DNA from 2 places in the Bradyrhizobium manausense genome. Region 1 is predicted to be linked to the other one. Evidence: predicted binding sites of a transcription regulator. Region 1 holds the regulator's gene; the other holds the start of a gene.
The links. The regulator PhoB, encoded in region 1, activates phosphate uptake and scavenging genes when phosphate is short. The targets are predictions, from matches to a motif close to TGTCATNNANCTGTCAT.
Positions count from the first base shown of each region.

Region 2: the regulator PhoB is predicted to act here: its motif matches at 1,589-1,605, upstream of JQ631_RS06775 (OprO/OprP family phosphate-selective porin).

Region 1 covers NZ_JAFCJI010000001.1:3,564,909-3,568,313, reverse strand. Annotated here, with positions in the region: gene pstA (phosphate ABC transporter permease PstA) at 1-188, shown strand, start outside; gene pstB (phosphate ABC transporter ATP-binding protein PstB) at 185-1,006, shown strand; gene phoU (phosphate signaling complex protein PhoU) at 1,018-1,734, shown strand; gene phoB (phosphate regulon transcriptional regulator PhoB) at 1,757-2,470, shown strand; gene JQ631_RS17070 (GcrA family cell cycle regulator) at 2,569-3,081, opposite strand.
Region 2 covers NZ_JAFCJI010000001.1:1,470,451-1,473,855, forward strand. Annotated here, with positions in the region: gene JQ631_RS06775 (OprO/OprP family phosphate-selective porin) at 1-1,537, opposite strand, end outside; gene JQ631_RS06780 (DegQ family serine endoprotease) at 1,851-3,254, shown strand; gene JQ631_RS06785 (replication-associated recombination protein A) at 3,251-3,405, shown strand, end outside.

The sequences.
Region 1 (3,405 bases):
ACCAGTTCTTCAGCCTCGGCCTGAACAAGACGATGGCGAACCTGCCTGTGACCATCAACAATTTCGTCCAGAGCCCTTACGCCTATTGGAAGCAGCTCGCCTGGAGCGGCGCGCTGCTGATCACCCTCACTGTGCTTGCCTTGAACATTGGCGCGCGCATTCTCGGCGCCGAGAGGACTGCAAAATGACCGATCTTTCCGTATCGATGAGTGCGTCCGGCGGACTGCCCCAGGCGCCGGTGCTGCCCGAGGCGCCTGCCAAGGTAACGGTGCGCAACCTCAACTTCTATTACGGTGAGCACCACGCGCTGAAGAACATCAATCTGGCGCTCGGCACCAACCGTGTCACGGCCTTCATCGGCCCGTCCGGCTGCGGCAAGTCGACCCTGCTGCGCATCTTCAACCGGATGTACGACCTTTATCCGGGCCAGCGCGTCATCGGTCAGCTGATGCTCGACCAGACCAATATCCTCGACCCCAAGCTGGACCTCAACCTGCTGCGCGCCCGCGTCGGCATGGTGTTCCAGAAGCCGACGCCGTTCCCGATGACGATCTACGAGAACATCGCCTTCGGCATCCGTCTCTATGAGAAGATCTCGAAGTCCGAGATGGACGACCGCGTCGAGAAGGCGCTGCGCGGCGGCGCGCTCTGGAACGAGGTCAAGGACAAGCTCAACGCCTCCGGCCTGTCGCTCTCCGGCGGCCAGCAGCAGCGTCTCTGCATCGCCCGCACCGTCGCGGTGCGGCCCGAGGTGATCCTGTTCGACGAGCCCTGCTCGGCGCTCGATCCGATCTCGACCGCCAAGGTCGAGGAGCTGATCCAGGAACTGTCCGAGAACTACACGATCGCGATCGTCACCCATAACATGCAGCAGGCGGCCCGCGTCTCCGACAAGACCGCCTTCATGTATCTCGGCGAGCTGATCGAGTTCGACGACACCAGCAAGATCTTCACGTCGCCGACCGACCGGCGCACGCAGGATTACATCACCGGCCGGTTCGGCTGAGGAGACGGAACATGGGTTCTGAACATACCGCAAAAGCTTTCGACACCGACCTCCAGGAGCTCACGCGCCTGGTGGCCGAGATGGGCGGCATCGCCGAGCGCATGATCGTCGATTCCGTCGATGCGCTGATCCGCCGCGACGTCGCGCTCGGCCAGCGCGTGGTCACCATCGATGCGGAGCTCGACGCGCTCCAGAAGAAGATCGAGGAGCGCGCCGTGCTCACCATCGCGCGCCGCCAGCCGATGGCGGTGGATCTGCGCGAGATCGTCGGCGCCATGCGCGTCGCCACCGATCTCGAGCGGATCGGCGACCTCGCCAAGAACATGGGCAAGCGCGTCGCCGCGCTGGAGACGGATTTCCATCCGCTCAAGCTGTTCCGTGGCCTCGAGCACATGACCGATCTCGTTCAGCAGCAGGTTAAGTCGGTGCTGGACGCCTATGCCGCGCATGATCTGCCGGCGGCGATGGCGGTGTGGAAGGGCGACGAGGAAGTCGATGCCATCTGCACCTCGCTGTTCCGCGAGCTCCTCACCTACATGATGGAGGATCCGCGCAACATCTCGTTCTGCATCCATCTGATGTTCTGCGCCAAGAACATCGAGCGGATCGGCGACCATGCCACCAACATTGCCGAGACCGTGTTCTACATGATCGAAGGCCAGGCCATCACCGACAAGCGGCCGAAGGGCGACATGACGACCTTCGCCACGACGGTCCCCAATACCTGAATCCTCAAGGAGCGACGACCCTATGGGCGCACGCATTATGGTGGTTGAGGACGAGGAGGCTCTGACCGAGCTTCTTCGCTACAACCTCGAAGGCGACGGTTATGACGTCGAGACGGTGATGCGCGGTGACGACGCCGACACCCGCCTCAAGGAGCACATCCCCGATCTGATCGTGCTCGACTGGATGTTGCCGGGACTGTCGGGCATCGAGCTGTGCCGCCGGCTGCGGACGCGGTCCGACACCAAGCAGCTGCCGATCATCATGCTCACCGCGCGCGGCGAGGAGAGCGAGCGGGTGCGGGGCCTCGCGACCGGCGCCGACGATTATATCGTCAAGCCGTTCTCGGTGCCCGAGCTGCTCGCGCGCGTGAAGGGCCTGCTGCGGCGCGCCAGCCCCGAGCGGCTGGCAACCGTCCTGGCCTTCGGCGACATCGAGCTCGACCGCGAGAAGCGGCGCGTGGCGCGCTCCGGACGGCCGATCGATCTCGGCCCGACCGAGTATCGCCTGCTCGAGTTCTTCCTGGAGCATCCCGGCCGGGTGTTCTCGCGCGAGCAGTTGCTCGATAGCGTCTGGGGCCGCGACATCTATATCGACGAGCGCACCGTCGACGTGCATATCGGCCGTTTGCGCAAGCTGCTCAATCTCGGCCGCGAGCAGGACCCGATCCGCACCGTCCGCGGCGCCGGCTACGCGCTCGATGACCGCTTTGCGAAGGCGGAGCAGGCATCGAGCTAGCTGCACGCTAGCCAAACAAAAAAGCGCGCCCGGTGGCGCGCTTTTTTATGTCTCGATCGGCCCGGCCTGTGCCGGAACGACGTCGTCCAAGGCTGTGCTCAGCGCGTGCCCGGCTTCGGCGCCGCACGACGGCGATCGGCGGCCGGCTGATACGCCACGCGCGAGTGCTGGGCGCAATAGGGCAGGCCGGAGAGTGCCTTGCCGCCGCAGAAGAAGAAATCCGGGCTCGAGGGATCGCCGACCGGCCAGTGGCAGGTCGCCTCGTTCAGCTCGAGCAGCGATAGCCGCTGGCTCATCGGCACCACGTTGTCGTAGGTGACCGGTTCGGCCTCGACCTCGACCTCGAAGGCCTGCGCCAGCGCGGTGTTGCCGCGTGAGATCGGGCGGCTCACCCGCATCATGTGCTGCGCGGGACGCGCCTTGCGCGGCCGCGGAGCTGCCGAAGACGGGCTCTTGGCGCGGCCGGACAGGCCGAGCCTGTGAACCTTGCCGATCACGGCGTTACGGGTGACATTCCCAAGCTCAGCGGCGATCTGGCTGGCCGAAAGTCCGGCCTCCCAGAGCTTTTTAAGCTGTTCGACGCGATCGTCGGACCAGGTCAAAACCGTCATTGCACCCTTTCCTTCGCCGCGCGCCCGCCATCCTGGGGCCGCACGGCGAATGCCTAAGCTTCGAAAAACCCGTGCCGCCAGAATCCCTTAAGGCTCGCCGGGCGCGATGAGACGCCCGAACGTTTACGCCGGTACAAAGAGGACTCTTGGGATCAGAACCGCTGCACGAGATGTCGTATCTGACAAGCCAAACGCTACAATATGGCGTGACTCGCGCGCAAGAGTCCGCCGACTCGCTTCCACATGTTCCGTGGTGGAAATCCCGCAAATTCGTCACCGCAAGACTACGGATTCAGCGTTTCGCCAGGCTTTCCGGGCGGCATT
Region 2 (3,405 bases), 2.1 Mb from region 1:
GCAGGTAGTCGAGCATGAAGCGGACGTTGTTGTTCACGTACCAGTTCAGCGCGGCGGTGTAGATGGTTTGCCGTCCGCCCGCGATGCCGGCCGCGGTCGCGAGCTGATCGTTCAGGTTCATCGTGCTCACGCGCCCTGCGACTTCCCAGGCGCCCCAACCGCCACCCGCGAGGGAGAAGGGATTGGCCGGCTTGATGCCGCCGTAGGAAGCCGACGCCGGATTGTAGGCTCGATGCTCGCCGGTCAGGACGTAACCGACCTGCGCGTAGCCGCCGTCGAACTTCAGGCTCGTCGCGCCAACCGGCGGCAGGCCGGTATTCGCCGTGCGGTCGACGTTGAACCAGTAATATTCGCCCTGCGCGATGAACGAGCCGTAAGTCGCGGCCGCTTCGACGCCGTAGACCTGCGCCCCGGATACGTTGGCAATCGCTCCGGTCGAGATCAGCGTCGTCGGATCGATCCGCAGCTCGGGCCGGTCGCTGAGTGTGAGCGTCTGCGCCTGTGTCACCAGATTGCGCGGCGGCTGGATCAGCCATTCCGCATCGGCGCCGATATGCACGGAGTAACCGTTGCCGCTGATCGGGTTGCCGGCGACGCGGGCGACCGCGCCATATTGCTCGCTGGTGCCAGGCGGCGAGACGCTTGAGGCCGAGTGGATCTGGCCCGTGGTCGGCCCGGTGACGTAGGCGCCCATCCAGAGCTGATCATTCCACCAGCGGGTACCGACGGCCGAGCGGAAGTCCCCGGCTGCGATGTTCTGTGCGATGATGCCGGCCGAGGCGCGCTCCATGAACATGACGTCATTGGAGCTGGTGGATTCGTCGAGTGTCCAGGGGATGTCCATGACGCCGGCTTCGATCGCCATCTTGCCGCCGAACGGCTTGAGGCCGGTGTAGCTGAGATAGGCGTTTTCGATGCCCGACGTGCCGCCGCCCGGAAGGAAGCCGACAGCGGTGGCGCCGGCCGCGCCGGTGCCGCCGAAGCCGTCGGACGTGCCGCCGAAATCGTAGATCAATGAGTAGTTCCAGTCGCCAAAGAACTTGCCGACGATGCCGATACGCGCGCGGCGGACGTTCTCGCCACTGTCCAGCTTTTGAGGCGCCGTCGATGCCGTGTCGGGACGGTAGTTGTAGCCGCCGACATCCCAGTGCACGCGGCTCGTGATGGCGACGCAGTTCTGTTCGTCCGCGGTACAGATGGTCGGCCGGTTGTTCGGCATCGTCACCACGACGCCTGACGGGGCGACCGGGCCCTTGACGGGAATTGCCGCGTTGGCATTGGCAAGGGCGGCCTTCGCCTCAGAACGCGCTTCAGCCTTGGCCTCGGTCTTGGCTTCCTGCCTGGCCTTCGCCGTGGCCGCGGTGTTCGCTGCGGTCTGGTTCTGAAGCTTGTCGAGCTTCTGCTCCAGCATCTTCAACTGCTGCTTGAGGAGCGCGATCTCCTGATCGCTGTTGTTTGCCGATTGGGCCTGGGCCTGCGAGGCCGCCAGCACACCGGCGAGGCCAATCGCCGTGGCTGCAATTCTTGTCCTGCTCATGTCGTGACTCCATCCTTTGACGAACTTCCCCAAGTCGCAACGGGAGAGCCTATGACTGATCGATGACTGCCCCGCGACGGCGCGCGCCCGGTTGCCCTGTTCCCAGTGGTGCCAATTCGCCGCAACCGAATCCGCCATCGCGCAGAATGCAAGATGATGCGCGTCATGCCAATCCACCGCCCCGGGGCCATTGTCATTTCGCACGTTGGGCTTGCATTCCGGACACACTGGCGAGGCTGAATATTGCTGCCCGGCGCCCTTCTATTGGGGGGCGAACGCGCCTATATTCCGGCGTCTTTTCCAAGAGGTAGGAATGTTTCGATCGACCTTCACCGCCGTCGTCACGGCATTGTGCATAGCTTTTTCGGCTCACTTCAATCCGGCTGCGGCGCAGGACCGTCGCGTGCCCTCGTCGCTGGCCGAGTTGCGGCTGTCCTATGCGCCGATCGTGCAGCGTGTGCAGCCGGCAGTCGTCAACGTCTATGCTGCCAAGGTGGTGCAGAACCGCAATCCGCTGCTCGACGACCCGATCTTCCGCCGTTTCTTCGGCGGCGGCCAGCAGCAGGAGCAGGTGCAGCGCTCACTGGGCTCGGGCGTGATCGTCGATTCCTCCGGGCTCGTCGTCACCAACGTCCACGTCATCGAAGGCGCCGATCAGGTGAAGGTGTCGCTGTCGGACAAGCGCGAGTTCGAGGCCGAGATCGTGCTGAAGGACTCCCGCAGCGATCTTGCGGTGCTGCGTCTGAAGGACACCAAGGAGAAGTTTCCGGCGCTCGAATTCACCAACTCGGATGAGCTGATGGTCGGCGACGTCGTGATGGCGATCGGCAACCCCTTCGGCGTCGGCCAGACCGTGACTCACGGCATCATCTCGGCGCTGGCGCGCACGCAGGTCGGCATCACCGACTATCAATTCTTCATCCAGACAGACGCTGCGATCAATCCCGGCAATTCCGGCGGCGCGCTGGTCGACATGAACGGCCGGCTCGCGGGCATCAACACCGCGATCTACTCGCGCTCCGGCGGCTCGCAGGGCATCGGCTTTGCGATTCCGGCCAACATGGTGCGCGTCGTCGTCGCTTCCGCCAAGAGCGGCGGCACGGCGGTGAAGCGGCCATGGCTCGGTGCGAAGCTCCAGGCGGTGACGCCCGAGATCGCCGAGAGTCTCGGCCTGCGCTCGCCGACCGGCGCGCTGGTCGCGAGCGTCGTCCCCAATGGTCCCGCGGCGAAGGCCGGCTTGAAATCCTCCGACCTCATCACCGGCATCGACGGCCAGGCCGTGGACGATCCCAATGCGTTCGACTACCGCTTTGCGACCCGTCCGATCGGGGGCAGTGCGCAGATCGACGTGCAGCGCGGCGGCAGGCCGCTGAAGCTCACGATAGCGCTCGAGACCGCGCCTGATGCCGGCCGCAACGAGCTGGTCCTCACCGGGCGCTCGCCGTTCCAGGGCGCGAAGGTCTCGACCATCACACCGGCGCTTGCCGACGAGCTACATCTCGACGCCGACACCGAAGGCGTCGTGATCGTCGATCTCGGCGGGGACAGCGCGGCCGCGAATGTCGGCTTCCAGAAGGGCGACATCATCCTGGCGGTCAACAACCAGAAGATCGCCAGGACCGGCGACCTCGAGAAGGCCGCCGGCGAACGCCAGCGGCTCTGGCGCATCACGCTGGTGCGCGGCGGTCAGCAGATCAACGTCACGCTGGGCGGATGAGTCCGAAGCGACCACAGGAGACGCCAACTCTCTTTGCCGCGGCGGGGCTCGATCACGAGGCCCCGCATCCGCTGCCGGACCGGCTGCGGCCGCGTGCGTTGTCGGAAGTCGTCGGCCAGGACCACATCCTCGGGCCCGACGGCGCGCTGAC